3 regions of the Rhizobium sp. 3T7 genome follow, and region 2 is predicted to be linked to each of the others. Evidence: riboswitches for the same ligand, from Rfam matches in the RefSeq annotation. Region 2 holds a riboswitch; each other region holds the start of a gene.
The links. A riboswitch is a leader RNA that binds a small molecule or an ion and turns the genes downstream of it on or off. The one in region 2 is predicted to bind cobalamin.
Positions count from the first base shown of each region.

Region 1: another riboswitch for cobalamin. It lies ahead of cobU (bifunctional adenosylcobinamide kinase/adenosylcobinamide-phosphate guanylyltransferase); the one in region 2 lies ahead of K9B32_RS19310 (ABC transporter substrate-binding protein).
Region 3: another riboswitch for cobalamin. It lies ahead of bluB (5,6-dimethylbenzimidazole synthase); the one in region 2 lies ahead of K9B32_RS19310 (ABC transporter substrate-binding protein).

Region 1 is NZ_JAIQXS010000001.1:263,254-273,713, forward strand. It holds gene K9B32_RS01305 (cobyric acid synthase) at 123-1,577, shown strand; gene K9B32_RS01310 (chloride channel protein) at 1,574-3,364, opposite strand; cobalamin riboswitch at 3,612-4,009, shown strand; gene cobU (bifunctional adenosylcobinamide kinase/adenosylcobinamide-phosphate guanylyltransferase) at 4,138-4,662, shown strand; gene cobW (cobalamin biosynthesis protein CobW) at 4,668-5,717, shown strand; gene cobN (cobaltochelatase subunit CobN) at 5,727-9,494, shown strand; gene cobO (cob(I)yrinic acid a,c-diamide adenosyltransferase) at 9,496-10,128, shown strand; partial or broken gene K9B32_RS01335 (transporter) at 10,125-10,310, shown strand; gene K9B32_RS01340 (TSUP family transporter) at 10,452-10,460, opposite strand, start outside.
Region 2 is NZ_JAIQXS010000014.1:63,998-74,457, reverse strand. It holds gene K9B32_RS19330 (phosphate acetyltransferase) at 1-819, opposite strand, end outside; gene K9B32_RS19325 (DUF3141 domain-containing protein) at 878-3,127, opposite strand; gene K9B32_RS19320 (ABC transporter ATP-binding protein) at 3,441-4,205, opposite strand; gene K9B32_RS19315 (FecCD family ABC transporter permease) at 4,202-5,242, opposite strand; gene K9B32_RS19310 (ABC transporter substrate-binding protein) at 5,239-6,252, opposite strand; cobalamin riboswitch at 6,431-6,660, opposite strand; gene K9B32_RS19305 (hypothetical protein) at 6,682-7,029, opposite strand; gene msrB (peptide-methionine (R)-S-oxide reductase MsrB) at 7,254-7,736, opposite strand; gene K9B32_RS19295 (epoxide hydrolase family protein) at 7,837-9,126, opposite strand; gene K9B32_RS19290 (organic hydroperoxide resistance protein) at 9,255-9,650, opposite strand; gene K9B32_RS19285 (MarR family winged helix-turn-helix transcriptional regulator) at 9,801-10,307, shown strand.
Region 3 is NZ_JAIQXS010000001.1:388,252-398,711, forward strand. It holds gene K9B32_RS01955 (DUF1003 domain-containing protein) at 1-184, opposite strand, end outside; gene K9B32_RS01960 (LTA synthase family protein) at 266-2,179, opposite strand; gene K9B32_RS01965 (TolB family protein) at 2,409-3,242, shown strand; cobalamin riboswitch at 3,268-3,450, shown strand; gene bluB (5,6-dimethylbenzimidazole synthase) at 3,490-4,227, shown strand; gene K9B32_RS01975 (DUF2865 domain-containing protein) at 4,187-5,263, opposite strand; gene K9B32_RS01980 (NADP-dependent malic enzyme) at 5,395-7,707, opposite strand; gene K9B32_RS01985 (UDP-2,3-diacylglucosamine diphosphatase) at 7,954-8,760, shown strand; gene K9B32_RS01990 (MFS transporter) at 8,921-10,141, shown strand; partial or broken gene dgcA (N-acetyl-D-Glu racemase DgcA) at 10,093-10,460, opposite strand, start outside.

The sequences.
Region 1 (10,460 bases), on a different contig from region 2:
TATTTCGGCAGGCCGCGCAACCTTCAACGGTTGACGCGGCCTTCGCATTTTCGGCGCCTGCGATTGACCGCAACCTTGACGTCGTTGTAGGCCGAGGCGAATTTCTCCGGAGTTCTGCGACAATGACCAAGGCCATCATGCTCCAGGGTACCGGCTCCGACGTCGGCAAGACCGTTCTTGTTGCGGGGCTTTGCCGGCTTGCTGCCAATCGCGGCCTTTCGGTCCGTCCCTTCAAGCCCCAGAACATGTCAAACAATGCCGCTGTCGCTGATGACGGTGGTGAGATCGGCCGGGCGCAATGGCTGCAGTCGCTCGCCGCGCGGGTACCGTCCTCCGTGCACATGAATCCTGTGTTGCTCAAGCCGCAATCCGAATACGGCAGCCAGATCATCGTCCAAGGCAAGGTCTGGGGGCAGGCCAAAGGGCGGGACTATCAAAAGCTCAAGCCCGCACTCCTCGACTACGTGATGCACAGCTTTTCCGAAGTTTCGATCAGAGCAGACCTTGTAATCGTGGAAGGCGCCGGCTCACCTGCCGAAATCAATCTCAGGGCCGGCGATATCGCCAATATGGGATTTGCGGCACACGCCGGTGTGCCCGTCGTCCTGGTGGGCGATATCGATCGGGGCGGTGTGATCGCTTCGCTGGTCGGCACACATACGATCCTATCCGGGGAAGACCGGGCAATGATATCCGGCTACATCATCAACAAGTTCCGCGGCGACGTTTCGCTGTTTGATGCAGGGATCGATGCTGTAGAGGATCATACTGGGTGGCCATGCTTCGGTGTGGTGCCGTGGCTCAAACACGCTTCGCAATTGCCGGCCGAGGACTCGGTGGCGCTGGAGCGCCTGGCACGAGGCGGTAAGGCTGCGCTGAGGATTGCCGTACCGGTCTTTTCCCGCATCGCGAATTTCGACGATCTGGATCCGCTGGCTGCGGAGCCGGATGTCGAGTTGGTTTTTGTCCGCCCCGGCGAGCGGCTGCCGTCGGACGCCCGTCTGGTCATCCTGCCCGGTTCGAAGTCGACGATATCAGACCTGGCGGATATGCGCACGCAGGGTTGGGATGCCGATCTCCTGGCCCATGTGAAACGGGGTGGCCGGGTCTTCGGCATTTGCGGCGGCTATCAGATGCTCGGACGTAAGGTCCGCGACCCCTTGGGCATCGAGGGAGATGCGGTGGAGACTACCGGTCTCGGCCTACTGGATGTCGAGACGGAGATGGCACCGGAAAAGACGGTGCGGAACAGCGTCGCCGTGGCGGTGGAAGACGGCGCGCCGCTTGCAGGCTATCAGATCCACCTCGGCATCACCGTCGGAGAGGATTGCGGCCGGCCGTTCGCGATCATCGATGGAAAGCCGGACGGTGCAGTATCCGCAGACGGCCGGATTGCCGGCACATATCTGCACGGGCTCTTCACGAGTGACATTTATCGTGCCAATTTGCTGCGAAGTTTCGGTCTTTCGGGCGAAACGAACGATTACCGGGGGGGCGTCGAAAAAGCCCTTGACGACATTGCGGCCGAGTTGGAAGCCTGTCTTGACCGGCGCTGGCTTGACAAGCTCTTCGGTTAGATCTCGCCAGATATTTCGCGGCGGCGGCGATCGAGTTCTTCGCTATAGCGGCGGAGCGTATAGGCCTCGCTCAGCTGCCCGACAACCTTGCGCTCAATCAGATTGTTGACGACGGCCAGCGCTTCGCTTTCGGTCTTGTCGAAGATGGCGGCTGCCTGCTTGGCGTTCATCTGCGGCTGCAGGAAATCGTTCTTGTAGCGGATGAATTCGCTGAGATCCTTGCCGGTGTCGTCGGTGTCGGTCAGGTTCGCGTAAATATCCGGAACGAGCACCAGGCCGCTGTATTTGCCCGTGTCGTCCACCAGGACGACCCGCTGCGCCGAACCAATGGGGAAGCGCTCCTTGAACTCGTCGATCGAGAGAGTGGCGTTGGCGGTCTTCACATCGGCGCGCATCAGCCGGCCGACCGTTAGGTTGCGAATCCAGCCGACATCGTGGGCGCTGCGAATGCTCTCGCCACGCAGGTGGAAGCGCCATGTTGCGAAGGAGTAGCCGAAGGTGCTGCGCACGACGAGTGAGGAAGTGATGACGGCCGCAAGGACAAGCGCCGTGATCGGAAAGTCGCCGGTGATCTCCAGCGCCAGGAACGTCATCGTCAGGGGGCCGCCAATAACGGCGACTGCGAGCGAACTCATGCCGACGACCGCGTAGATGACGGGTGTCAGCGTCGCATGGGCGAAATAGGGTGCGGAATAGGCAAATAGCTTGCCGAGCAACGCCCCCATGAACAGCGACGCGAAGAAGAGGCCGCCTCTGAAACCCGAGCCGATCGAGATCGCGGAGGCGAAGGCCTTGAGGAGAAGCAGCCCAATGAGGACCGGAATAGCGACATCGCGCCCGAGATTGAGGTGCAGCGCTCCGTGTCCCGCTGACAGGACCTGCGGCGTGATAAGGGCCAGGAGACCGACGACGATGCCGCCAAGGGCAGGGCGCAGCGGTGTTGCGATGGAACTCCGGCGCGCCAGTTCCTCGATCGAGGCGACGCCCTGCATGATGAGAATGCCAACGCCCGCGCAGACGGCACCGAGCAGCAGAGCCGGGACATAGTCCGCCGGCATGACCGAGCCGAATTCGCCAACATCGATCAGGAAATCGCTGCCGGCCAGCAGCCGCGCGACCTGGGTCGCGACCAGTGCGGAAACGACGACCGGCGTCAGCGAGACGATGGTGTATGTGCCAATGATGAGCTCGAAGGCATAGAAGGCGCCGGTCAGCGGCGCATTGAAGGCCGCGGCAATCGCACCGGCCGCGCCGCATCCGACGAGAACGCGCAGGTCCGACCGGCGAAGCTGCAACTTCAGGCCAAGCTTCGAGGCCAGACCGGCCGCCAGCTGTGTGTAGCCGGCTTCCAGGCCCACCGAAGCGCCGAATCCGTTCGAAACTAGGTTCTGGACGGCCACCAGAATGCTGTCGGTGAGCGATAGCCGACCGCCATGCAGAGCGTTTGCCTCGATCGGGTCCACCATCGGCTTCTTACGGGTCTTGGCGAGGATGAACAGCAAAAGCCCGAGCAGGATGCCGCCGCAAACCGGTGCCGTCAGCAGCAGGAACTTGTTATCGATCTGCGAGGAGCTCAGCCTCTCGACGTCGCTGATTCCGAAGATCAGCCTGTGCATTGCACGGGAGGCCAGGCTCATGCCTGTCACAGCCAGCCCGGAGATCACCCCGACGATCGCGCCGGCGATAACCATCCCCATTTCGCTCCGCCGCAGCAGAGCGCGCATCCGCCCGATATCGAGAAGGGTGTGAAACGGGCCGAAGCGGCGGATATCGACTTTCAGGAGCATGGCAGGGAAACTAGGCGGGCGCTGGCGCGGTCAAGTGCGGTGAGGGGAAGGGCAATCGGTGGCGCGACCCGCTTGCGATGCAATTGCGGCAAAAGACCGGCGCTGGCAACAATTATTTGTGACGTAAGCCACTGATAAAAGACGATAAATATGGTAGAGAAGGTCGTCTAGACCGCGGCCCGAGGCATGCAATGTCGTTGTCGTGAGTGATGGCTCACGATTGACTTCGCCAGTGGCCTTGCCTAACGATGACTTCACAACGGATGGTTCCGGACCGGTTGAATCGGTACGGATGAAAAGGGAATGTGAAGCGGTGGACCCAATCCGGGCACCGTCATCATAGCCGACCCCGCGACTGTAGAGCGGTCAGGGTTTTCCGTCCGGCGTTGGTTCCCCGTGGTTGACGGTCTGCAATAGTGCAGGCGGGCGGCGCGGAAGCGGCGACGGAAAAGTCACTGGCAGTGCATCATGATCAACCGGGGCTGGACGCCTCTTAACGTCTACGAATCGTCCGCCTTTTCATGAAATGCAGCCGGGAAGGCGAGGAAGATCCGCTGGCACGATCTGGGCGACCGGTTTCCGGTCTGCCCCGATCGCAGCTAAAATCCGCGAGCCAGGAGACCTGCCAATCGTGCCGGGCGAACAGCCCATTCCTGGGCGATGCCCGCTGCCAGCACGGAGGTTGTCATGGCTGAAAGAGAGACTTTCCGGCTGCGTCTTGCAGCCGCTCCGGCTTCTCGCGGAAGACTTCCGCAGATCGGACAGTACTTTCCATGAACCCGATATCATCCGGCGCGACCTTCGTCTTGGGCGGTGCGCGCTCTGGAAAATCACGTTTTGCCGAGCAGTTGGTCGTTTCGACCGGTCTGGAGCGCCATTATGTGGCAACGGGCCGGGCTTGGGACGACGAGATGCGCGTCCGGATCGACAAGCACAAAGCCGACCGCGGCGATCTCTGGCATACCCAAGAAGAACCGCTCGATCTTGTCGGATGCCTGCGGGCGATCGATGGCCAGGGGCGGGCGATCCTTGTCGATTGCCTGACGCTTTGGGTCACCAATCTGATGATGGCGCAGCGCGACATGGGGGCGGCGTTCGCCTCGCTTGCCGCCTACGTGCCTAAGGCGCGTGCGCGCCTCGTCATCGTTTCCAATGAGGTCGGTCTAGGCATCGTTCCGGAAAACCGCATGGCGCGGGAGTTCCGGGATCATGCCGGCCGCTTGCATCAAATGATCGCGGCTGAAGCCGCGGATGTGTATTTTATCGCGGCAGGTCTGCCGCTGAAGATGAAGGGTTGAATTTCATGAACCAGCAGAAAATCCCGGCGACCGTGATCACCGGCTTTCTCGGCGCCGGCAAGACGACGATGATCCGCAATCTGCTTTCCAATACGAACGGCAAGAAGATCGCGCTGATTATCAACGAGTTCGGCGATCTCGGCGTCGACGGCGAGGTGCTCAAGGGCTGCGGCGCCGAGAATTGCACCGAGGACGACATCATCGAACTCACCAATGGCTGCATCTGCTGCACGGTTGCCGACGACTTCATTCCGACGATGACGAAGCTTTTGGAACGCGAACAGCGCCCCGACCACATCGTCATCGAAACCTCCGGCCTCGCGCTGCCGCAGCCGCTCGTTGCCGCCTTCAACTGGCCCGATATCCGCACACAGGTCACCGTCGATGGCGTGGTCACCGTAGTCGATAGCGCCGCCGTTGCTGCCGGCCGCTTTGCCGACGACCACGATGCCGTCGAGGCCCGCCGGGTTGAGGACGAGTCGCTCGACCATGAAAGCCCGATCGAGGAGCTTTTCGAGGATCAGCTGACCTGCGCCGATCTGATCGTGCTCAACAAGACCGATCTTCTCGATGCGGCAGGCCTCGGTCGCGTGCGCGACGAGGTCGCTTCCCGTATTGCCCGCAAGCCTGTCATGATCGAGGCGCGCAATGGCGAGGTTCCGGCGAGCGTGCTGCTCGGGCTCGGCGTGGGTACCGAAGACGATGTGATCAACCGCAAGTCCCAACATGAACTCGAGCACGAGGACGGCCTACCGCACGACCACGACGAGTTCGACAGCTTTGTCGTGGAACTCGGCCCCGTTGCCGATCCTGCCGCCTTCGTGGGCGCGTTGAAGTCGATCATCGGCCAGCATGACGTGCTGCGCCTCAAGGGATTCGTCGATGTTCCCGGCAAGCCGATGCGTCTGCAGTTGCAGGCGGTCGGAAGCCGCATCGACCACTATTTCGATCGCGCCTGGGCGCCCGGCGAAGCGCGCGGTACTCGCCTGGTCGTCATCGGCCTGCACGAGATGGACGAAGCGGCAGTTCGCAAGGCGATAGAAGCGCTGGCATAAGGCAGACCAATGCATCTGCTCCTGGCACAGCAGGGAACGATAAGTGACGGCGAGGAGGCGATCGATCTTGGTCAGTCTCCGGGCGATGTCCTCTTTTTGTCGGCGGCCGACACCGAACTTGCTGCAGTGGCGGCCGCGTATGACGAGGCGGCCGCTGGCTTCGGGCTGCGGCTGGCAAGCCTGATGAGCTTGAAGCATCCGATGTCGGTCGACGCCTATATCGAGCGGACGGCCCGGCATGCGAAGCTGATCGTCGTCAGGGCGTTGGGTGGCGCAAGCTATTTCCACTATGCACTCGAGGCGCTTCATGCGGCGGGAGCGCGCCATGGCGCGCTTATCGCCGTGCTGCCGGGAGATTCGAAGCCGGACGCGGGTTTGTCGCCGTTTTCGAATGTTCCGCTTGAAGATTTAAATGCCCTCTGGGCCTATCTCATCGAAGGTGGCGACGCCAATTCACGTGCGTTTCTCGCTTATGCCGGCGCGATGCTTTCAGGAAGTGAAAAGCCCGAAGCGGCATCGCCGCTGATGAAGGCCGGGATCTGGTGGCCGGGCAAGGGCGTCGTTGGTGTCGAGGAGTGGAAAGCGGCATGCGATGAGCGGCTTCGGTTCCTGCAGGGGGCGTCGCATTCGCCTGTCGTTGCAGTCAGCTTTTATCGGGCGCTCGTGCAGAGCGGCGAGACCAGGCCTGTCGAAGCCTTGATCGATACGCTGCTGGCCGAAGGCATCCGGCCGCTGCCGGTGTTTGCCTATAGTCTCAAGGACACGGTGTCGAAGGGCATTCTCGAAAGTGTCTTTGACCTCATCAAACCCGAAGTGGTGATCAACACGACGGGCTTTGCCGTATCTGCGCCGGGCGCGGATCGTGAACCGACCGTGTTGGAAGCCAACGACGCGGTCGTGCTTCAGGCGATCTTTTCGGCTTCATCGCGTCAGGCCTGGGCCACCTCCTCGCAGGGGCTTTCCGCGCGCGATCTTGGAATGAATGTTGCGCTGCCTGAAGTGGACGGACGGGTACTTGCCCGTGCGGTCTCCTTCAAATCCGCGGCTCGCTACGACGCGAGGGTCGAGGCCAACATTGTCGGTAGCGAGCCCGATATCGAGCGGATGCTCTATACGGCCCGGCTTGCTGCTAACTGGGCGACGCTGCGCACGACATCCGCCGGTGACCGGCGCATTGCGCTTGTCATGGCGAACTATCCAAACCGCGATGGGAGGCTTGGCAATGGCGTCGGGCTGGACACGCCTGCGGGCACCGTCGAGGTGCTTAAGGCAATGCGCGCCGCCGGCTATAGAGTGGCGGATGTGCCGGATGATGGCGACGCGCTGATCCGGCGGCTTATGGAAGGCCCGACAAATTCCGGCACGGATGGGAAGCTTGTCCGAGAAGTGCTTTCCTTGAGTCGTTACAAAGCTTTCTTCGCAAGTCTTCCCAAAAAGATTCAGGATGAAATCGGTGCGCGCTGGGGTGCGCCCGAGACCGATCCCTATGTGTTGAACGGCGCTTTTGCGCTGCCGTTCATGCGGCTTGGGGAGGTGCTGGTCGGCATCCAGCCGGCGCGGGGCTACAACATCGATCCGAAGGAAAGCTATCACTCGCCGGATCTCGTGCCGCCGCACGGCTATCTCGCCTTCTACGCTTTCCTTCGCCACGAGTTCGGCGCGCACGCCGTCATCCACATGGGCAAGCACGGCAATCTCGAGTGGCTGCCAGGCAAGGCGCTGGCGCTCTCCGAGAAATGCTATCCGGAAGCCATCCTCGGCCCGATGCCGCATCTCTATCCCTTCATCGTCAATGATCCCGGCGAGGGCACTCAGGCGAAGCGTCGCGCTGGCGCCGTGATCATCGACCATCTGACACCGCCGCTGACACGTGCCGAGAGCTACGGGCCGCTGAAGGATCTGGAGGCGCTGGTCGACGAATACTACGAGGCGTCGGGTGGCGATCCGCGCCGCATTCGGCTTCTCAGCAAGCAGATTCTCGACCTCGTGGCGGACATAGGTCTCGACCGCGATGCCGGTATCAACAAAGGCGAGAGCGAAACCGAAGCGCTGAAGAAGCTCGATGCCTATCTCTGCGACCTCAAGGAGATGCAGATTCGCGATGGCCTGCATGTGTTCGGCGTCTCGCCTCAGGGCCGACTGCTGACCGATCTGACCGTGGCATTGGCTCGGGTCCCGCGGGGCCTCGGCCAGGACGGCGACCGCAGCCTCCAGCGGGCGATTGCCGCAGATATCGGCCTGGATTTCGACCCTCTCGACTGCGACTTGGCCGAGCCTTGGGCCGGGACGCTTCCGGATAGTCTTGCTGATACCACAGACGCGATCTGGCGAACGAACGGCGATACTGTCGAGCGGATCGAACTGCTTGCGGCAAGGCTGGTCGCAGGCGAGTTCGTTTGCCCGGAGGATTGGGAGGCCACAGGCGCGGTGCTTGCGGAGATCGGACTGCGGCTCAAGCCCGCCATTTTGGCCTGCGGGGCTGCCGAGATCGAAGGTCTGCTCCGGGGGCTCGACGGCCGTTTCGTGGCGCCCGGGCCGTCGGGTGCGCCGACGCGAGGACGCCCGGATGTACTGCCGACTGGGCGAAACTTTTACTCGGTCGACAGCCGCGCGGTTCCGACGCCGGCCGCTTACGAGCTAGGGAGGAAGTCCGCCGAATTGCTGATCCGCCGCTATGTGCAGGATCACGGCGAATGGCCGGTGTCCTTCGGACTGACCGCCTGGGGCACCTCGAACATGCGCACCGGCGGCGATGATATTGCACAGGCTCTGGCCCTGATTGGCGTGAAACCGGTCTGGGACATGACCTCGCGGCGCGTCACCGGCTACGAAGTCATTCCGCCGGCGCTGCTGCGCCGCCCGCGTGTCGACGTGACGTTGCGCATTTCCGGCTTTTTCCGAGATGCCTTTCCGGAACAGATCGCGCTGTTCGACAAGGCGATCCGTGCGGTCGGCGCGCTCGACGAGGATCCGGTGGACAATCCGATTGCCGAGCGCATACGCGGAGAGGCGGCGCGGCTCGAGGCTGCCGGTCTGGACGCGACGCAAGCGGGTCGTCGCGCCGGCTATCGTATCTTCGGCTCAAAGCCGGGGGCCTACGGCGCCGGCTTGCAGGCATTGATCGATGAAAAGGGATGGGAGCGTCGCGCCGATCTGGCCGAAGCCTATCTCGTGTGGGGTAGCTATGCTTACGGTGCCGGCGAAGAGGGTCGGGCGGAGCGTGGCGTCTTCGAAGAGCGCCTGCGCTCGATCCAGGCTGTCGTCCAGAACCAGGACAATCGCGAGCACGACCTTCTGGACAGCGACGACTACTACCAGTTCGAGGGCGGGATGGCGGCTGCAGCCGAAATGCTGGCGGGTGATCGGCCATCGATCTACCACAACGATCATTCGAGGCCGGAAAAGCCGGTCATCCGATCGTTGGAAGACGAGATCGGGCGTGTGGTGCGTGGCCGCGTGGTTAATCCGAAGTGGATCGATGGCGTTATGCGCCATGGCTACAAAGGAGCCTTTGAGATCGCTGCGACTGTCGATTATCTTTTCGCCTTTGCCGCGACGACGGGAGCGGTGGGCAATCATCATTTCGAAGCCGTCTATCAGGCCTTCGTGATCGATCCGAAGGTGCGTGATTTCATGGTCGAGAAAAACCCCGCCGCCTTCGACGACATGAAGGAGCGGCTGCTCGAGGCCATCGATCGGCACCTTTGGACGCCGCGAAGCAATTCGGCGCGGTTCGATCTTTCAGACACATTCAAGCTTGCATCCGGGGAAAATTGAGATGACTGCCGAAACCACTGAGCCGACTGGCCACGACGACGCACGCCACGCCGAGAAGATGGCGAAGAAGAAAGCCGCCCGCGACAAGATCATGGCCTCAAAGACCGATGAGAAGGGTCTCATCATCGTCCATACCGGGAAAGGCAAGGGCAAGTCCTCCTCGGCGTTCGGAATGATCTTCCGCCATATCGCGCATGGAAAGCCCTCCGCTGTCGTGCAGTTCATCAAGGGCGCGATGTGGACCGGCGAGCGCGACCTGATCGAGAAGCACTTCTCCGACATCTGCCAGTTCCATACCATGGGCGAGGGCTTCACCTGGGAGACACAGGATCGCGCTCGCGACGTGGCTGCCGCCGGTGCCGCCTGGGAGAAGGCGAAGGAGCTGATCCGCGACGAGCGCAATTCGATGGTGCTACTCGACGAGATCAACATCGCGTTGCGCTACGACTACCTCGATATCAACGAGGTGGTGGAGTTCCTGAAAAACGAGAAGCCGTATATGACTCATGTCGTCCTGACCGGGCGCAACGCCAAGGACGAGCTGATCGAGATCGCCGATCTCGTTACCGAGATGGAGCTGATCAAGCATCCGTTCCGCTCGGGCATCAAGGGGCAGCCGGGCGTGGAGTTCTGATTTTCTGGGCGGTGCTTTCGGCGGCCTTTGCAGCATTGACTGCGATCTTCGCCAAGATCGGCGTCGCTGTCATCAGTTCCGATCTCGCCACCCTGATCCGCACCGTGGTCATCGTTGTCATTATCAGCGCCATTGGCGCTGCAACCGGACAATGGCAGCCTTTCTCCAGCATTTCAGGCAAGGTTGCGTCCGTCTCGTTCCAGGTTGCGATGTTAGCGTTCGGCATCGATCATCTCCTGTTGGCGCCCGGTCTATCCAGGCATCGCGATCATGGAGAGGCGGCGCGGCTCCCTCAATGACGTGGGAGGTAATCGAGTTAAATGTCAGATCTC
Region 2 (10,460 bases):
TCTTGCCAGAAAGGTCAGGTTCTTCGCCAGCATGTTGCCGGCCTCGAGATTGGGAACGACGAGGATCTGGGCGCGTCCCGCAACCGGCGACTTGATGCCCTTTATCCGGGCCGCTTCCGGATCGATTGCGTTGTCGAAGGCAAGCGGCCCGTCGAGAATGCCACCCGTGATCTGCTCGCGCTCGGCCATCTTGCAGAGGGCGGCTGCGTCAATGGTCGAGGGTATCTTCGACGTGACGGTCTCGACAGCCGAAAGGATTGCCACCCGGGGCACGCCAAGGCCGACCTGTGTGAACAAATCGATCGCGTTCTGGATGATATCCCGCTTGGCATCGAGATCCGGCGCAATGTTGATTGCGGCATCGGTGATAAAAAGCGTTTCCGAATAGTTCGGCACATCCATCACAAAGACATGGCTGATCCGGCGCGCCGTCCGCAGCCCCGTGGCGGATGAGGTGACGGCCCGCATGAGCTCATCCGTGTGCAGGCTTCCCTTCATCAGGAGATCGGCACCGCCTTCCCGGATGATCTCCACCGACTTCGCCGCCGCTGCATCGCTATGTGGTGTGTCGACCAGTTCGAATGGCGAAATATCAAGGTCGTGCGACTTGGCGACCGCGCGCACCTTTTCTCTCGGCCCGACAAGGATCGGACGCATCACCCCAACCTCGGCCGCCTCGACTGCTCCACGCAGCGACGTCTCATCGCAGGGATGGGCGACAACCGTCCGCATCTGTGGGACCTGTTTTGCCTTTGCGATCAGCCGTTCATACTTTTCATGACGCCCGGCTTCTTCCCCGATGTTGTCCAAATCCGGCATCTGCACGTGCTCCGTGTTGAAGGACGAGTAAAAGTTTTCGACCGTAGGCAACTCTCGTTCAGTTTGCGCGCCTGACCGCCTTGAGCGGCGTGGGCTTCCTCGGTGGCGATACGGGTCCGGCAAGCGGCTCTCCGGAGAGATCGAAGAGCCCGATGACCCTCCGCCAGCGCCGCTCGGCTTCTTCCGAAAGCGGCCCACGCGCATTCAAGACCTGCTGGAGAGACGACAAGGCTTCTCGGCGAACATCTTCTTCCGCCGGCAACAGGCGGGGTATTGCATTGACGGCAGCCTCCTCATCGATCACCAGCATGAGGAACTGATCGCGGATCAACGCCTTGAACTCCGCCAGCGTCATTGCCGGCATTCCGTCCTCGGCGTCGCGCATCCGACGGATCGCGGCAAATCCACGCTCATCGGCTGCGCCGCTCGCCATGGCGACGTAAAGCAGGCTACGCGCCAGGCCTTCGCGAAGCCCACCATTGCCGATTTGCGCCTTGAGTTCCTCGACCTTCGTCTCAAGGACCTGACGATGAAGTCCGGTCTTGCTCGCGCGCCGATGCGGCTTTGCGTCGGACGGATCGATACCAACGGCCGCCTGCAAAAGCGCAGAGCCATAGACAGAGAGGAACGTCGCCTCGCCTAGGGCCTCCATTCCTTCGCGCCACGCATCCAGTCCCGCAACAATCTGCCGAGAGAATGCCTGTTCCAACGCCAGGAAGGGATTGTCCGCAGCAACGGGGCGCCGCACGTCCTCAACATCGACGGCAAGGTCTGCAATCGGTGCCATCAGGGGATTGATGTCAGAAAACAGCTCGTACTGCAGCCGGAGCGGATGCGCTTCGCGCAAGTGACTGGCCGCCCATTCGGGCACCATCGCGCGGACAACAGGCTGGAGGAACCTGCGATAAAGCGAGAGGTTGATATCCGACACCTTTGCGACAGTTGCAAAGCGGCGGTCGTCCTCGGCACTATTGCAGCCCAGTACTTTGATGTCATCGAGCGTCCTTGCCTCGCAGCGCATAATCCAATCGCCCTCGACGAGATCCCCGCCGATGGTCTCATCGGTCCTTGCCTCGAAGATTGCCTCATAGAGGCCTGGCGGCAACGCATCGATCAGGTCGATGTTGCTGGAGAGCTCTCCATGCTCCTTGCGGGCAACGCTCGCGGACACGAAGATCCCGAGATGGCCAACGGTTTCGTGAACGGTGTAGACGATCGTCTGCCCATGCGACCGTATCTCGTTCACGTCATCATAGAGGTCCAGGATCCACCCGAGCGCCTGTGCGGGGGGCGTGATGTTGTCTCCCTTGGAGCAGAAGACCACGATCGGCGCACGAATATTGCGAAGATCGATTGCCTCACCATTGGATGCCTCGATGCGGCCTGCCGCGAGATTGTTGCCAACGAAGAGCTCGTCGACGATGAACTGGATCTCGTCGGCGTTCAGGCTGACGTGCCCGCCCCACCACTCCTCGAAGCCGAGATAGCGCGGCGCCTCAGTGTCGATCTTCGAGTAGAGATTATACTGCTTGGTCCAGAGCGTGTTGGCAGGGTTCTGGTTCTCGAAATTCTGAACCAACCAGGCGCCGTCGAACTGTCCGTGGCCAAGGTCGCTCGTCAACGCGGTGAGCCAGGTGCCGCCCAGCAACCCGCCCGTATAACGCATCGGGAACTTGCCGCGCTCACCGGCCCAATAGGAAAGCGGCGCACCGGCAATGATAATCGATCCGAAGAGTTCCGGGCGCATGGCGGCGAGCATCATGACGGCCCAGCCCGCCTGGCAATTTCCGATCACACAGGGCTTGGCGTCCGCCTGCGGCTGCAGCGCAATGACTTTCTCCAGAAAGACCGCTTCCGCCAGAGCAATGTCTTCGATCGTCTGTCCCGGCACCGGCTGCGGAAGGAAGCCGATGAAATAGCATGGGTGCCCGGCTCTCAGCGCGACGCCGATTTCGCTGTCCGCCTTGAACCCGCCGATGCCCGGTCCGTGCCCGGCTCTCGGATCGACGACAACGAAAGCTCGGCGTGTCTGGTCAACCTCTATTCCATCAGGCGGGACGATCCGGACCAGCGCGTAGTTGACGGGCCGCTCGAACGTACGCCCGTCGAGCACCATTTCGGGTGTGAAGCTTAGCACATGCGGCGCCGTCGCTTCGGCATTAGCCCTATATTGGTTGCCGCGTTTGCGCATGACATCCCAGAACAACACGCTGCGCTGGGCAGCATCCAAGGCATAGTCGAAAGCAAGACCGGCTGGGCCAAACTGAGCGGCAAAACTGGTCGTCGGAAGATAGGAAGAGTACCGCATGCCAAAGCTCCCGCATCCACCCTCTCAGCGAGGGATCAAAGTCCTATGCCCGGGATAGTATTCTCGGTCCACGTCCGCTCTGTGAATGGACAGCTCGCGCCGTAAGACACATGTTTTGTTAGCAGACGCAGCATAAGCGCATTCGGTGGAGCACCCAACGTATTTTACGGTAGCATACGCCGTTCCTTGACAGCGCCACGGATGGTCGGTGCCGGTTCTTGGTGAGGTATTTGTCGATGAGCAACAGGCCCGAAGGGCACCGTACCTCGGGCGTTCGTTCAGCCCGCCATGCTTGGGCCCAACAGCAGCATCGTCAGGCGATAATGTATTGAATGTTGCACCGCCCATGGATCAAGGACGTCTCGACATGCGCCTGCACGCCGAACACGTCGCCGATCAGATCCCGCGTCAGCACGTGCTGCGGCGTCCCCGTCGCAACGATTTTACCCCGCTGGAGCACAGCCAGCTGATCGCAGAACATGGCGGCCAGATTGAGATCGTGCAGCGCGACGATGCAGGTGACGCCGAGCCTGGAAATCAGGCCCAGGATCTCGAGCTGATGCTGGATGTCCAGGTGGTTTGTAGGCTCATCAAGGAGTAGTTCGGTCGGGCTCTGCGCAAGGGCACGCGCGATATGGACACGCTGCCGCTCGCCGCCGGAGAGCGTCTGCCAAAGTTGCCTCGCTCGGCCTTCCATGCCGACGCGCGAGAGCGCCTCATCCACGGCAGCATCATCCTTTGCACCCAAGGGCGACAGGAGACTGCGATGAGGCGTGCGCCCGAGGCGCACAACATCCTTTGCGGTCAACTGCGTCTCGGTTGTCGCCTGCTGCTCGACGAAAGCAACACGGCGCGCGAGATCGCTCCGCGCCATAGTCGAAACGTCGCTCTCGCCCAAACGAACAATGCCGCTGCGCACCTTCCGCAACCGGCAGATCAGCCGCAACAGACTCGACTTGCCGGATCCGTTGGGCCCGAGCAGCCCGAGAACCGTTCCTGCCTGCACCGTCAGGCTGACGCCGTTGAGGATCAGCGAGTTGCCTGCTGTAAAGCTCACATTGTCGAGGCTGATGCTCATGCCGTCCTCCGAGCGCGATAAAGGATGACCGCAAAGGCAGGCGCGCCGAACAAGGCCGTGACGACCCCGATTGGCAAGACTTGTTGCGGGATGATGATCCGCGAGATGATATCGGCGCCGACCATGAAGATCGCGCCGCCGAGCACGGTCGCCGGAAGCAGGCGATCATGCGTGGGCCCGACGAGGAACCTCGCGGCATGCGGGATGACCAGTCCGACAAAACCGATTGCGCCAACCATGCTGACCACGGTTGCTGTCATCAGCGCCGTTGTTCCAAGAAGCACCACCTGCACACGCCTGACCGCAATACCCAACGATGCCGCCGCGTCCGTTCCGAAGACGAAGGCATCCAGCGCCCGCACATGGAACAGCGAAACGATGAAGCCGAGCACCGTCACCGGCACGGCCAGATAGACGTCAGGCCAGCGGACACCGCTCAGCGAGCCAAGCAACCAGAACATGACGCCCCTCGCCTGCTCGGCATTTGCCGAGGTCGTGACGATATAGGAGGTGGCCGCATTGAAGAGCTGCGATCCGGCGACGCCGCAAAGAATGATGCGCTCGCTAGTGCCTCCGGCGCCTGCCGCAAGAAAGGCAACGAGCAGGAAGGCGATCACGGCGCCGATAAAGGCGCCGCTGGACAGGCTGAGAACACCATAGCCGAAGCCGAGCAGCATCACGCCAACAGCGCCGGTCGAGGCTCCTGCGGAAACGCCGAGCACGTAGGGTTCGGCCAACGGGTTGCGCAGCAACGCCTGCAGAACCGCGCCGCTGAGCGCGAGCGACGCCCCGGCACTTGCGGCCACCAAGGCTCGGCTCAATCTATAGTCCCAGATGATGCCTTGATGGATGCGGCTAAGCTCGAAAGTCGTACCGAGGAGGCGGTTCGACACCGCTTTCGCGGTCGTCGCCAACGGGATCGATATCTCCCCGATCGAAACGGCGAGACCAATCATTAGAGCAAGCAGGGAGAATGCAGCAACGGCGAGCGCACCATGCGCCCACCGTACCGACTGCCTGAGAATGGCGCCGCTCACTGCGCCAGACCGAAGGAACTGATGCCCTTCGCCAGTATCTCGATCCCGTCGATCGTCCGAATCGTCGGGTTCATCGATTGGGCATCCATCATGACGAAGCGCTTATTCCTGACGGCATCGAGTTGGCTCGTGACCGGGTCCTTTGCCAGAAAGTTGAGCTTTACCGTGGGGTCATCCGCCCCATAGCGGCGCCGGTCCATCGTGGCTACGACGATAACAGCTGGATTGGCCTCTGCAATCGTCTCCCAGCCGACGAGCGGCCACTCCTCGTCTGTCGCGACCACATTCTTCGCACCGAGCATCTTCAGGATATAGGCCGGGGCGCTGTTCTTTCCGGCGATGAATGCATCGCCGTTGATTTCCTTGCTGGAGAACCAGAAGACGACCGGGAGGTTCTTCGCAGCGGTACCGGCAACCGATGCGACAGCCCGCGCTTCGCGTTGCTGCAGTTCGGCGATGAGCGCATTGCCGCGGTCCGTGATGTCGAAGATTTCGGCCAGCTCAGCGATCTCCCGATAGATCAGGTTCATCGTGAACAGTTCCTTGCGAACGCCGTCGCCGCTGTCGGCATTGATCTTGGCGACGCAATCCGCCGGCGCGATGTAGGTATTGATGCCGAGTTCGGCGAATTGCTCCCGCTTGCCGATGGACCCTTGCTGACCGACGTGCCACTCAAACTCGGCGGCGACCAGATCCGGCTCCTGACCGACGACGGATTCAAAGCTCGGATCGTTGTCGGCAAGCCGTTTGATCCTCGCGTTGACTTCGGCATATTGCGGCAAAACCGGGCCGACCCAGACTGCCGTTCCGGCAATCCTGTCCGCCAGCCCGAGCGAGAAAAGAACTTCGGTCATGCCCTGACCGACCGATACGATTTTCGCCGGCGCCTTATTGAAGACGACCTCGCGGCCGCAATTGTTGATGGTCAATGGATACTGGGTGGCGGCAAGACTTGGCGCTGCCAAGCCAAAGCCGAAGGCAAGCGCAATGGCTGCAAGAAATCTACGCATAGGGAATCTCGATTAGGAGGAAAGGGGCCAGCGTCTATTGCCGGCGTAACCGCATGGAATGACGGCACGCCGAGTTAATGCTAGCGGCGGAAAACCCAATCGAGACGGATGTAGGCTCTATATCGGTGAAGGCTCAGGTCAATCATGGCTGTTCCTTTCCGGGCATCCCCGCCCGGGTGATTGGATCGTGATTGACGGCAGGTCTCCTGGCTCACGGATATATGCCTTCATCTGCCTTCCCGCGATTTGGTTCGCAGTGACATGGTCCTAATCGACCTCGGATGAGCGACAATCCGCCTACAGTTGCGGGGGCAGCCACGGTTTTGGTCCCTCTTGGGTCGTCCTCACCGTGTTCCCTATTAATCCCCTTAGAGTCGTCCTTGGGGAACCGTCGCGCTCAGTTACGCCGGCGAGCCGTGCGACGTCAAGTCATCGATTGGTTGGCGCTCGTGCGGGTTGGCTCTGCTGCATATCTTGAAACCCGACCTCAGGACATCCTCGGATGTTGGCAAAGGTGATCTCCCGACGATCGCCCCATTCGGTCAGTCCCCTCAGCGTCAGAACGTTCTCGTCACGATAGACAAGGTCGGTGCGGTAGATGCCAGCGCGGCGGGCCCGGTTCTGCGCCTGACTGACGTTGCAGGTGCCTTCCGATGGCGACACATGCCAGGTGCTCGTACCACTGCCGTTGGATTGCCAACCGCCTGACTGACAAAAGGCCGCTGCTGGTAGAAGGACCACGAAGATCCCCAAGGTCGTATGGAAGGCCGCTTTCATGATCCCCTGCCCCGGTTGCGCGCGAAGTGTTGAAGCGCCGAGTTGATGCGGCCAAAATAGACGGACCTGTGCATTGCGCAATCATCAACAGACTGGGCCGCACGCCAGTTGCGACAAATCGCAAGGAAGTCGCCCATCAGCGTTGATGATCGGTTAAAACTCGCCTGTGGGCCGGAGCATTCGCCGTCTCGACGCCGACGATTGCGCTCCGGCACGGCCAGCATCTATCGTGCTGGCTCTCCTTCTGGGCCACCGTGGCCAAGCTTGTCGGGAAGCGGCTGCCCTTTCGGGGTGAACTCGAGCGACCCAGAATTGATGCAGAAGCGCTCGCCTGTCGGCGGCGGGCCGTCGGGAAAGACGTGCCCCTGATGCGCGTCGCAACGCGCGCAAACGATTTCCGTTCTGAGCATGCCGTAGCGGGTATCACGAACGCGCCGCAGGTGATTGTCGGCTGCCGGGGCCGTGAAGCTCGGCCAGCCTGTACCGCTTTCGAATTTCGCAATGGCCTTGAACAGCGGAAGGCCGCAGAGCCGGCAGGTAAAGAACCCCTCGCGTCGCTCGTGGAGGAACACGCCACAGAATGGCGCCTCCTCACCATGCTCCAAAAGCAGATGGCGATCCTCCTCGCTGAGGTCCGCCACAAGCTGCTCCATCTGTTCCCGAGTGGGAGGGGTAAGATCGAACTGCAATTCGACGACGTCACGCATTCCTGGTTCTCCTTCGATCCCGGCGGTTTCCCGAGACCTTCTTCGCGCAGATTACCGTCACCAAAGAGACGGCGCCGCTGAAGCGCCGTCCTAACCGCCCCTACGCCGACCGCAGCGAGTGGAAGGCTGCTCTGAGCTCCGAAGCGAAGCCCTTCGGCTGCTCCCAGGCAGCAAAGTGCCCGCCCTTGTCGAGCTTGTTGTAGTGGATGAGCTTCGGATAGGCGCGTTCCGTCCAGCTGCGCGGAGCCGCATAGATCTCATCCGGAAAAATGCTAACAGCGACCGGAATGGTGACATTCTTGACGGCAAAGAACGCCAGCTTGTTTTCCCAGTAGAGCCGCGCCGACGAGACGGCCGTGTTCGTCAGCCAGTAGAGTGTAATGTTGTCCAGGATATCGTCCCGCGTCAGGCCTTCGGCCTTTCCATCGAAGACGCGTGCGATCATCTCGTAGCTGCGGATATCGTGGTCGATCATCCATGCTGCCAGACCGACCGGCGAGTCCGCGATCCCATAGAGCGTCTGCGGACGGTTCGCCATTTCGATCGCATAGCCAAGCCCGTGCTTGTAGAAATCGTCCAGTTGATCATAGGCATGCTGTTCTTCGGGCGAGAGGCCTTTCGGTGGCGTGCCGCCGGGTTGAAGCGCCGCGGCGATATCGGCTGGAACGGTCGCCGGCATGTTGACATGAATGCCGATCAATTCCGGAGGAGCGATCAGAGCCATCTGTTCGGTTACCGCATCGCCCCAATCGCCGCCCTGCGCCACGTATCTGGTGTAGCCAAGCCGCTTCATCAATTCGATCCAGGCGTGCGCAATGCGGATCGGGTCCCAGCCGGTCGTGGTTGGTTTACCGGAAAAGCCGTAACCGGGCATCGACGGGATAACCAGATCGAAGGCATCCGACGCCGTGCCGCCGTGCGCCCTCGGGTTCGTCAGCGGCTCGATGATCTTCAACTGCTCGATGACAGAGCCCGGCCATCCGTGTGTGACGATGAGCGGCAGCGCATCCTTGTGCTTCGAACGAACGTGAATGAAGTGGATGTCCACCCCATCGATCGTCGTCGTAAACTGCGGCAGAGCATTCAGCCGGGCTTCGACCTTGCGCCAATCATATTCGTTTGCCCAGTAGCGAGCGAGTTTCCGGGTCGTTGCATACTGTACACCTTGCGAACTGTCGGTCACCGTTTCCGGCTCCGGCCATCGGGTTGCGTTGATCCGCTGGCGCAGAGCGGCAAGCTGCTGATCAGAGGCCTTGAATCGGAAGGGGTGGATTGCATTGCCGTCGTCAGCCGCTCTAGCGAATGATACCGGCAGGAGACTGACGACGCCGGCAACCGCCGCGGAGCCAAGCAGGCTACGCCGTGTGATCGATGATACTGGAGCTGTCATGATATCCTCCTGTGCTTGAGGTTGCTCGGGATGCGGGCACGATTTCACCGAAGGCGGCGCGCATCCCGTTGCATGATGGTGTTGGCGATACCTTTGGATTGGTTCTCGCCGAGAGCGTTCTCATCCCTTCAAACGAGGTTGAGCGCCACGTCGATGTTGCCGCGCGTTGCCTTGGAATACGGGCAGATCTCATGCGCTGCGTGGATGAGTTCTTCGGCGACATCACGCTCAATGCCCGGCACGCTGACGTTCAGGCGTGCGCGGAGGAAGTAGGAACCACCGTCGGCGTTCAGATCGATTTCCGTGTCGATCTCGGGCTCAACGGGCAGCTTGATCTTTCTTTGCGCTGCAGCGACCTCAATGGCACCAATGAAGCAAGCCGACCATGCAGCGCCGAAGAGGCGTTCGGCGGCCGGGTGCGGCTGCGACAACTGAAGGTCAAGCTCGCCATCACTGCTGCGTGTGAAACCATTGCGACCGCCCTTGTTGTGGGTCTTGCCGGTAAAGAGGAGTTTCTCGGTCATGGTAGAATCCTTTCTGGGGTTTGTGCATCGTATCCGCTTTAATCGGATGCGAGCTAAATAGGCCGATGAAAATGCATTGTCAATACCATTGCGATTTAATCGGATGCGATTTATATAAAAAGCATGACGAACAACCAAATAGGATCTCCCATGTCCGCATCCAAAGCCGCCAAGAACCTGGAGACAGGGGCGCCCTCTTCCGGCGAGAGCGACAGCAAGAGCAACAAGCTCTCCAACTTTCTATGCTTCGCGGTCTACTCGGCAAATCTGGCCTTCGGCCGCGCATACAAGCCGATCCTGGACAAGCTGAACCTGACCTACACCCAGTACATCGCAATGGTCGCCCTCTCCGAAAAGGACGACCAGACCGTGGGAACGCTCGGCGAAAAGCTCTTCCTGGAATCAAACACGCTGACGCCGATGCTCAAGAAACTTGAGTCCCTGGGCTATATCCAACGCAAACGCGATCCCGCTGACGAGCGGCAGGTACGACTGAGCCTGACGCCGGCCGGACGCAATCTGGTTGAGGCGGTTCCCGGCGCGCCACTGGTGGAAGCCACCGGCCTCGGCGAGGACTTTCCGGTCGTGCAGAAATCCGTGGTACGGCTGCGCGACAACCTCCTAAAGGCAACGCAAGACGGGCCGGCGAAAGATTGATCATTCTCACTGCTATAAGCGTCGATATATGCGGCGCTCGCCTGGCACGCGGGACGAGAGCGTCGCGCATTTGGCGCGCTGGCAACAATCCGCGACCAACCGGCGGGCAGGATTGGTGGTGGCGGCAGAGCATAGATGGGCTATTCGGCTTCG
Region 3 (10,460 bases), on a different contig from region 2:
CGACGCGGGCAATCGAATCCGCCAGGCGCTGTCCGGTGGATGATTCCGCCTGCAAGGCCGCATTGATATCGGTCGAGATTATCTTACGCTCATGGGCTTTTGCGAGAACGCGCTTCTCGATCTCACCGAGTTCGTCAACAGGTTTGTCGAAGTGATGGTGGATGAAGTCCGATAGATTATGCATGGCTAACTCCGAATGCTAGATCGCTCGGGCGCCAGTATTCCGTAATGTTTTCAAATTGCAATGCGGGCTTGTGCCGCTCTCTTACGTGCCTTGCGCATACAGCCAGGCATGCTGTGGGAAGAAGCGACCGAGCGTCTGAGCCTTGCCAAACATGATGTCGTGCTGGAGATATCGATAGTCCCGTACGAGAGGATCGAGGTTCTTCGGCTTCAGGACCCAATCGGGCGACGGCGTGTTGTCACGCGCAATTAGTTGGTAGCGATCGATGACGCTGTACTTCTTCCGCACGCGGCCGAGAAAGCCCGTGTAGTAGGGATGCTCGAAGCCTGCGAACTTCAAGAGATGGTAGGGCAGCAGCGATGGGCTGATCGTGCCGACGTCCTTCTTGCTGCCTTTCTTGTTGGACCAGATGACGAGCGGCGTCTCGTGTTCCTGCTTCATGACGCTGACCGATGCCTTACGCGTGGCAACCTGGTCCGGCATGTAGCCGGTCGCCATATAGACGTTGCCGAGCGGCGGAAGGTGATCGCCCCAGAGGACGATGATCGTCTCGCGATCGCGCTTCTCGGCCCAATTCATCAGCATCTTGAGGCTGTCGTCGGCTTCCTTGATCCCTTGCGTGTAGGTGGCCAGCGTGGCCCGGTCCGCATCGTTCAGGTTGCCCTTGATGTCGACGGTGTTGTGTACGTAACGGTTCGGCTCGTAGGGACCATGTCCCTGCAGGGTGACACCAAAGAAGAAGAACGGACGATCAATACCGTCGGCCTCGCGCATGATCTCCTTCATGAGCGACTCATCCGAAGCGAAGATACCCCTCTTTTCCATCGCAGGCATGGTTTCTTCAGAGCGGAACTGCTCGAAACCGAAGTCCTTGTAGACTTCGTTGCGGTTCCAGAACCAGCCGCTGAATGGATGCAGCGCGCGCGCCGCATAGCCCTCGCCGCGGAAGAACGTGGCGAGCGAGGGAACATCGCGACGAATGTATTGCTGATAGGGGATGCTGCCATATGGTAGGAAGGCATTGGAAAAGCCTGTCAACGCCTCGAATTCGACGTTGGCGGTCATGCCGCCGAACTCCGGTGAGAATACATGGCCAGACTGCTCGGCGCGAATAGTCGGCATGGGATCGGGCGACAGGCTCAGCGTCTTCAGTCGGGTCGGATCCCAGAACGATTCACTCATCAGCATGATCACGTCGGGCTTTTCTCGTGGGCCGCTGAGATAGCCGTAGTTCCGGCCGGGGATAGCATCAAGCGCCTGCGTACCGAAGCCGGCCGGTGCTGCAACGTCGGCCATCGGAATATTGAAGATGAAGGCGAGGATGAAGCCGTTGCTGCGGTAGTTTTCCTTCTGGTCCCACATCATCGGAACCACCTGAAGGCGGTCGCGGATGAAGGAATACTGGGAATAGTCCATTAATGACCCGAAAGCCGCGATAACGGGGAGGCCGACGCACAGGTGGCGGAGGCGAGAGGTCCTTGAGAGTTTCGGGAAGTTGCGCCAGGCGAAGCGCCAGAGGATGACAATCGCGCCAGCGGAAAGGGCAATGCCGACAACCATCGCAACAGCAGTCCAGGGGCGGTCGCGCACCATGACAGGAAGCAGTTCCATGATCTGGCGCCCGAAAAGAACGTCGGATGGATAAAGGGGGTCCGTGAGGTAATGCTGCTTCTGGTTGGAGACAATGGCGGGAACGAAGACCAGCGGTAGAACGATCAACGCCGAAATGAATTGTCTTCCCAAGGCGGCATCGAGCGACAGCATCAGGACAGTCAACATCACAACGGTCGTCATTCCGGGACGCGCCGGCGATGTCAGGAATTCGCGCACGTCGGTCAGCCCATCGCGGGCAATTATCTCGACCGCGGCCGTAGCAAAGAGAGCAAGCAGGGCGCAAAGAGCGACGCCGAGCGCTGTGCGTATAGCAGGCGACCGGACGCTTCCTCCGAAATCGGTGGAAAGCGACGCAAAGCGCGCTGCCGCTGCAGACCTCATTACCAACGCGATCAACCGGAAAACTCCAACGTCATAAAAGCTTCACCGAACTGTCACATCCTCGTCATGAATGCTAGATGAACCGTTAGGTTTCCCGCATTTGTGAGTGGTGGATAAGGCGCCGATCGCCCAAGAGACACGTCCAGTGGAAGCTGGCGTGGTGCATTTGCTTGTGCTGCGTGGCGGGCCGTCGTAGGTCTGACGGAGGTCGATGTCAGGAGGATTCAGATTGCGCAGTTCCGTCGAGATCTACAACATCACGACACGCGAGGCGCGCGTCGTCTGGCAAACCACGCAACTCGTGGAGGCGCCGAACTTTTCACCCGATGGTAGCTATCTTCTGCTGAACGGTGACGGTCTTCTGTACCGTCTGGCGCTTGACGGTTCGGGCAAGGTCGAAAAGGTCGATACCGGCTTTGCCACGGCCTGCAACAATGATCATGGCATTTCGCCTGATGGCCGTCAGATCGTCATTTCCGATAAGATTGAGTTCGGTAAGTCGACGATTTATGTGTTACCCGCCGAAGGCGGCGCGCCGCGTCTGGTGACGCAAAATCAGCCATCCTATTGGCACGGCTGGTCGCCCGACGGGACGCAACTGTCCTATTGCGGCATCCGCAACGACTTGTTCGATATCTACACGATTTCCGTGGATGGCGGCGAAGAAAAGCGATTGACGCACGGCGAGGGGCGCAATGACGGGCCGGACTACTCCGCTGACGGCCAATGGATCTACTTCAATTCCAGCCGCACAGGCCTCATGCAGATCTGGCGCATTCACCCGGATGGGACCGGCCTCGAGCAGATCACCAGCGACAATTATGGGAATTGGTTTGCTCATCCTTCGCCCAACAACGATAAAGTCCTGGTCCTTTCCTACGATCCCGACGTCTTCGACCACCCGCGCGATCTCAATGTACGGCTGCGGCTGATGGACATGGATGGGGGCAACCTGACAACACTCTTCGATCTCTTCGGCGGGCAGGGAACGATCAACGTGCCGAACTGGTCGCCGTCGGGCGATGAGTTCGCCTATGTGCGTTACTACCCGGTCTCTTCTTGAGGGATTGCATCGCGTGATTTTTGCCGGCATAGACCGTCCGTCGGGTGCCCGTCTCAGGCGGGAGAATCGGGAATTCGGTGAGAGACCGAAACGTGCCCAACGCTGTAAGGCTGACGACTGCCGCAACACGCCACTGGTCCAGTACCGGGAAGGCGCGGCAGTCGGATGACGCCAAGTCAGAAGACCGGCCCGACATCATAGACTGACCCGCGTGGACGGCGGGCGGTTGTGTTGTTGGGGATTGACGATGCGACCAGACCATTCAAGCTCCCTGTCGGGAGCTGCAGCCTTTTCGACCGAGGACCGTGACGCCGTCTACAGGGCGATTTCGACGCGCCGTGACGTGCGTTCGGAGTTTCTCCCGGATCCCATACCCGACGACGTCGTCAGCAGGCTTTTGACGGCTGCGCACCACGCGCCGTCTGTCGGATTCATGCAGCCCTGGAACTTCATCCTGGTGCGCGATCAGCGGATGAAGGAGGCGGTTTGGCAGGCGTTCGATCGCGCTAATCGCGAGGCCGGCGAGATGTTTCAGGGGGAGCGACAGCAGCTCTACCGGTCGCTGAAGCTGGAGGGCATCCGAGCCGCACCGCTCAGCATTTGCGTCACCTGTGATCCCGATCGCTGCGGTGATGTCGTTCTCGGACGAACCCACAACCGGCGAATGGACTCCTACTCAACGGTCTGCGCCGTGCAGAATTTGTGGCTGGCAGCGCGCGCCGAAGGTGTCGGGGTCGGCTGGGTGAGCATCTTTCACGAGTCCGATATCAAGGGGATTCTCGGCGTTCCCGAGCGGGTGGAGATCGTTGCCTGGCTGTGCCTAGGCTACGTCGATCAGCTCTATGACCAACCGGAACTGGCGGTCAAAGGTTGGCGCCAGCGCCTACCGCTGGAGGAGCTTGTGTTTATGGATCGTTGGGGCAAGTCTGCAGACTGGGCGGCTACTATTGCTGCGGTTGGGGACCTGGCTTTGCCGGGTTCTTGAGGTCGATCGTGCCTTGGTCGCCCGCCAGGAACTGCGGGCCGATCTGACGGACCTTGTTTGCCGGGTCGTAAGGCCTGTCAGGCACCTGTGGCTGCGGAACCGCGAGTGCGGCGGTCGGGCTCTTGGTCTCGGGCTTCTTGGTTTCGATCGTGGTGATCGACCCCTGCGGCGGTTCGCTGATGGATTGGCTTTTTCGCATCCGCTCGTAGTAGGCGTTGAGATCGCAGCTGCAGGACGATTTTTCGCCGGGCTTGCGGTTCTTGTAGGCGAAGGCATTCGGCATGGCGCTGTAGGGCGCGCCTGTCGCCGCGGAGATCATCTGCGATGTCTCGGTGCTGGAGACGTCGTGATAGAAGAGCTCGGTGTCGATGCCGGGACACATCTTCGAGCAGGTGTCGGCATCGCGGGCAAAGTCCTGGGATGTTGCGTTCGAGCTCAACGGAAAGAAGCCGCCGTCACAGCTTCGCACGCAGACGGTGTTCAGATGAGAGAGCGGCGACATGCCCGGGAGACCATCGCGGCGCCGGCTGGGATCACCACCCAACGGAATGAACGTGTCGCTTCGCAGCGCCTGATCTTCGATACTTGGTGGCGGCGCATATCCTTCGGCGCTGTCGGCGGGCCATTGTTCCTCGTTGCAGCCATTGTCATCGAGCGCGGCAAGAAGTTCGTTCCTCGTGCGGACATCCTCGCTTTGACCGCGCAGCTCGTCGCGACGCTGCTGGAGATAGCGGATATTGTCGACCATCTTGGATTCTGCACGCTCGAGTTCCCCGCAGTATCCGTCGTCGTCGCCGATCACCACCATGCTGCCGCTCGTGCAGCCGCTCTGGCGCAGATCGCTGCGCACCTTGCGAAGCTCAAGGTTCTGTTCTGCGATAGCGCTGGCGTACTTGCGCACCTCGGGCGTGCTGCCGATGATCTGCGGCAGGTCGGCAAGGCGGGCGCGCAGATCACCACAGATTGCCGGCATCTGGGCGTAGCTCGGGCCGGTCAAAGTAAATGCGGCTATGAGTGACAGAATCCAGCGGTTCAAGGCATCGTCCCATCGATGAGCAAATAGCAGGGTCGTCTGGCGCGGCTTTTTCGCCGCGCCTTCATTGCTAGCTCGTTTGTCTTAACGAGCTGCGGTCGGAATCCTACCGCATTTTCTCGATCTGCGGCAAATCACGCCGGCTGTGAAGCCTCCACGACAGCGAGGGCGGCCATGTTGACCACGCCGCGGGAAGTGACGGACGGCGCCAGAATGTGCGCGGGCAGGGCTGCACCGAGCAAGATCGGCCCGACGTGCAACCCGTCGATCATCGACTTTACGACGCCGAGCGTGATGTTGGCTGCATCGAGGTTCGGGAAAACCAGGAGGTTCGCTTCGTCGTGCAGGGTCGTGTCGGGCATGACGCGCTTGCGCAGGGCGTCGGAGATCGCGCTTTCGCCGTGCATTTCGCCGTCGACTTCGAGATCCGGCGCCGCCTCACGCACGAGCTTGAGAGCGGCCCGCATCTTCGTCGCGCTCTCGGACTCACGCGAACCGAAATTCGAATGGGATACGAGGGCAGCTCGCGGCGTGATGCCGAAGCGCTTGATTTCCTCGGCGGCAAGAACCGTGGACTCCGCAATCTCTTCCGCAGTCGGATTAAAGGTGACGTAGGTGTCGGTGAAGAAGGTGGCACCGCGCTGCGAGATCAGCAGGCTGAGCGCCGAGAAGTCGCACACGTCGTGTCGCTTGCCGATGATCTGGCGAACGTCGCGCAGATGTTTCTCGTAGCGGCCTTCCAGCCCACAGATGAGCGCATCTGCCTCACCCCGCTTCACGGCCAGGGCGCCGATGACAGTCGTGTTGGTACGAACGATGGTACGCGCTGCCTCCGGAATGACGCCGCGACGTCCAACGAGCGAGAAGTAGAGATCGACATATTCGCGGAAGCGTGGATCGTCTTCCGGGTTGATGACATCGAAATCGGCCAATGGACGAATGCGTAGGCCGTAGCGCTTTAGGCGAGTCTCGATGACTTGCGGGCGACCGATCAGGATCGGTTTGGCAATTCCTTCTTCCAGCAGGACCTGTGCGGCGCGCAACACCCGCTCGTCCTCGCCTTCGGAGAAGATCACCCGCTTGCGCTCGGCATTCTTCGCCGCGGCAAAGATCGGCTTCATGATGAAACCGGAGCGGAAGACGAAACGGTTGAGCTGGTCGAGGTAGGCGTCGAAGTCGCTGATCGGGCGCAGGGCGACACCGCTCTCGGCGGCTGCCTTCGCGACGGCCGGGGCGATGCGCAGGATCAGGCGGGGGTCGAAAGGCGAGGGAATCAGGTAGTTCGGGCCGAAGACCGGCGTTTCACCCGAATAGGCGCGTGCGGCGACGTCGGAAGGCTCCTCGCGCGCAAGTGCTGCAATGGCGCGCACGGCCGCCATTTTCATCTCTTCGTTGATCGTCACTGCGCCGCAATCGAGCGCGCCGCGGAAAATATAGGGGAAGCAGAGAACGTTGTTCACCTGGTTCGGGAAGTCGGAGCGGCCGGTGCAGATCATGGCATCGGGGCGCGCGGCGCGGGCGAGATCGGGCATGATCTCGGGCGTCGGGTTGGCGAGCGCCATGATCAGCGGGTTTTCGGCCATCTGCGCCAGCAGTTCCGGCTTCAGCACGCCGGCGGCGGAAAGTCCAAGAAAGACGTCGGCACCGCCGATGTTTTCGGCGAGCGTGCGTGTGTCGCTCTTCTGCGCGTAGACGCTCTTCCATTCGTCCATCAATTCGGTGCGGCCTTCGTAGACGAGGCCCTCGATGTCATGGACCCAGATGTTTTCCCGCTTGGCGCCGAGCGTGACGAGGAGATTGAGGCAGGCAAGGGCGGCAGCACCGGCACCCGAGGCGACGATCTTGACCTCGTCGATCTTCTTGTCCGCCAGTTCCAGACCATTGAGGATGGCGGCGGCAACGATGATGGCGGTGCCATGCTGGTCATCGTGGAAGACCGGGATCTTCATGGTTTCACGCAGCCGACGCTCGATCTCGAAACATTCCGGCGCCTTGATGTCCTCGAGATTGATGCCGCCGAAGGTCGGCTCAAGCGAGGCGACGGTCGACACCATCTGCTCGACGCTCGATGCATCGACCTCGATGTCGAAGACGTCGATGTTGGCGAACTTCTTGAAGAGGACGGCCTTGCCCTCCATGACCGGCTTCGATGCCAACGGGCCGATATTGCCGAGGCCGAGAACGGCCGTACCGTTGGAAATGACCGCTACGAGATTTGCGCGAGACGTATAGTCGGCGGCCGTCTCGGGATTGTCGCGGATCGCCAGGCAGGGCGCTGCAACGCCCGGAGAATAGGCGAGTGCCAGGTCGCGCTGGTTGCCGAGCGGCTTGGTGGCCTGGATTTCGAGCTTGCCCGGACGCGGATAGCGATGGAAGTAGAGCGCCTGCTCGTCGAGACTTCCACCTGCCAGATTCTTTTCCGTCTTGGACTTTTCCTGATGATCCATCATCGCCTCCGGGCTGCCGCATGCTGTCTTTGAACTGCCTTCAATACATCAAACGGGGTGGCGGAACAGTCGGAATTTCCGTTCGAAATGCGAAAACAGCGCAAATCTGCCGCGGCCGCGGCGAGGCTCGATGGAAACCGGGAAAATCAACCGTAGCGCCGACATGTCATCTTCCTGAAACACGACTCTGGTTTTGGAAGGGCAGGTGAACGATGGGACATGAGCAGGATGCTTGTGAGGGACAATATGGATACGCGGCACTTCCGTACGCTTTTCATTTCCGATGTGCATCTCGGCTCTAAGGCCGCGAAGGTGGACTTCCTGCTGGATTTTCTCAAGCATCACGAGGCGGATACCATCTTTCTTGTCGGCGATATCGTCGACGGCTGGCGGTTGAAGCGTAGCTGGTACTGGCCGCAGGATTGCAACGATGTGGTCCAGAAGCTGCTGCGTAAGGCGCGCAAGGGCACGCGGGTCATCTATATCCCGGGCAATCACGACGAATTCCTTCGCGATTTTCCGGGCACCCATTTCGGCGGCATCGAGGTTGCTGAGCGGATGATGCATGAGGCGGCCGACGGCAAGAAATACCTCGTGTTGCATGGCGACGAGTTCGACGTCGTCGTCCGCAACGCGCGCCTGCTCGCTTATCTCGGCGACTGGGCCTACGACATGGCGATCATGATCAATGTCGGCCTGGCAGCCATCCGCCGCCGGATGGGCATGCCCTATTGGTCGTTTTCCGCATGGGCCAAGCTGCAGGTCAAACACGCAGTCAACTTCATCGGCGAGTTCCAGCGGGTCGTCGCCGAAGAAGCTCGCAAGCACGGTGCCGACGGCGTGATCTGTGGCCATATCCACCACGCGGTGATGGAGGAAATGGACGGCATCCGTTACATCAATACCGGCGACTGGGTCGAAAGCTGCACGGCGATTGCCGAGCATCAGGACGGCACGTTTGAATTGATCGAGTGGCGTGCAACGAGCGGCATGCAGCCGATCCCGATGGCGATCGGCCATCACGAAAAGGACGTGGCGCAGCAGGCCGCCTGAACGCGGCCTTTCGATCCCCAATTCCATGGATCAGTTTAGCCCGTTGTGTCTTTGCGACAGGCCTGTTTATTTTCTAAAACGTTTCAGATGGGCAATTTCTTGCCATAGTCGCCCTTAGGTTGACGTGATAGGCAACGTTCAGTTTCCTGCAGGTCACCCCATGATTCCCGCTCAAAATCCTCCAGCAAGTGAGGGGGCGCCACCGCGCTTCCGGCTTCTCAGTGCTTTGTCCTACTGTGCGCCTTTGCTCGTCAATGGCGTGGCCTTGCCGTTCTTCCCGATGTGGCTTGCGCTGCACGCGTTCAACGACCATGAGATCGGCGTCATCCTAGCCGTGCCGATGGTCGTGCGTGTCCTCGTCGCTCCGATCGTCGCGATGTATGCCGACCGGATGAATGAGCGGGCGGATGTGCTGTTGTTTTCAGGTTGCCTATCGCTGCTGACGGCGATCGCGCTCTACTGGACGAACACATTCTGGCCGGTGCTGATCGTCTATACGATCCAGGGAGCGACCTTCGCCTGCTACGTCCCGGTCGTCGAATCGATCGTGATTTCGGGCGTCCGGCGCTGGGGTCTGGATTATGGCTCGATGAGGGTCTGGGGCTCGATCGCGTTTATCGTTTCCACCCTGATCGGCGGGGAACTGATCGGCTATTGGGGTGGCGAGATGGTGCTCCCTGTGATGACGTTCGGCTTCATAATGACCGTGGTGATGGCGATCTATTGCCCGCGGATAGGCCCGACGCGCCGGCGTGGCACACCCGTCGATATCTCGGCTGCGACAGGAAGTTCGCTGCGACAGCCGCATTTGCTGGCCTTGCTGATCGGCGTCGCGATCCAGCAGTCGAGCCACGCGGTTCTGCAGGCCTTCGCGTCGCTCTACTGGCGCGATCTCGGCTTCTCCGGCACACAGATCGCGGTCCTGTGGAGCGCCGGCGTCGCTGCGGAGGTGACCGTGTTCTTTCTGTCCCGGCGGCTCAGCCGTCGATTCAGTGCCTGGACGCTCATTCGATTTGGGGCGGCGGTCAGCGTCTGTCGCTGGATCCTGTTTCCGATGCATTGGGGATTTTGGGGTTTCTTTCTGCTCCAGTGCATGCATTCCTGCACCTATGCCTTCGTGCACACGGGCGTCCAACGGCGGATCGTGGCCTGCGTGCAAGAGACCCAGGAGTCGTCGGCGCAGGGCGCCTATTTCTTCTACAACGGCATGTTCATGGGGCTGATGACGATTGCTTCCGGCTACGTCTACGCCTTGCTCGGGCTCGCAAGCTATTATGTGATGGCGCTGGTGGCGCTGGCCGGGCTAGGCCTTGTCATCGTCGCCTACTATCTTCAGCCCCAAAGCGCGGCGTCCGGCGGCCAGACAAGAGAGGCGGCGTAGCGCAGACCGGGTTCACGGTCGCGCGCAAGCAGCAGCGGTCCGTCGAGATCGACGAAATCGACGCCCTGCGCCAGCAGTACAGCCGGCGCCATCGCCAGCGATGTGCCGACCATGCAGCCGACCATGATTTCGAAATCAAGGCGCTGCGCCTCTTTCTTCATTGCCAACGCCTCGGTGAGTCCGCCTGTCTTGTCGAGCTTGATGTTGATCGCGTCATAGCGATCGCGAAGGCTTGCGAGGTCGCCGGTGTGGTGGACACTTTCGTCGGCGCAAACGAGCAGCGGGCGGCGGATTTCGGCGAGGAGCTCATCCTTGCCGG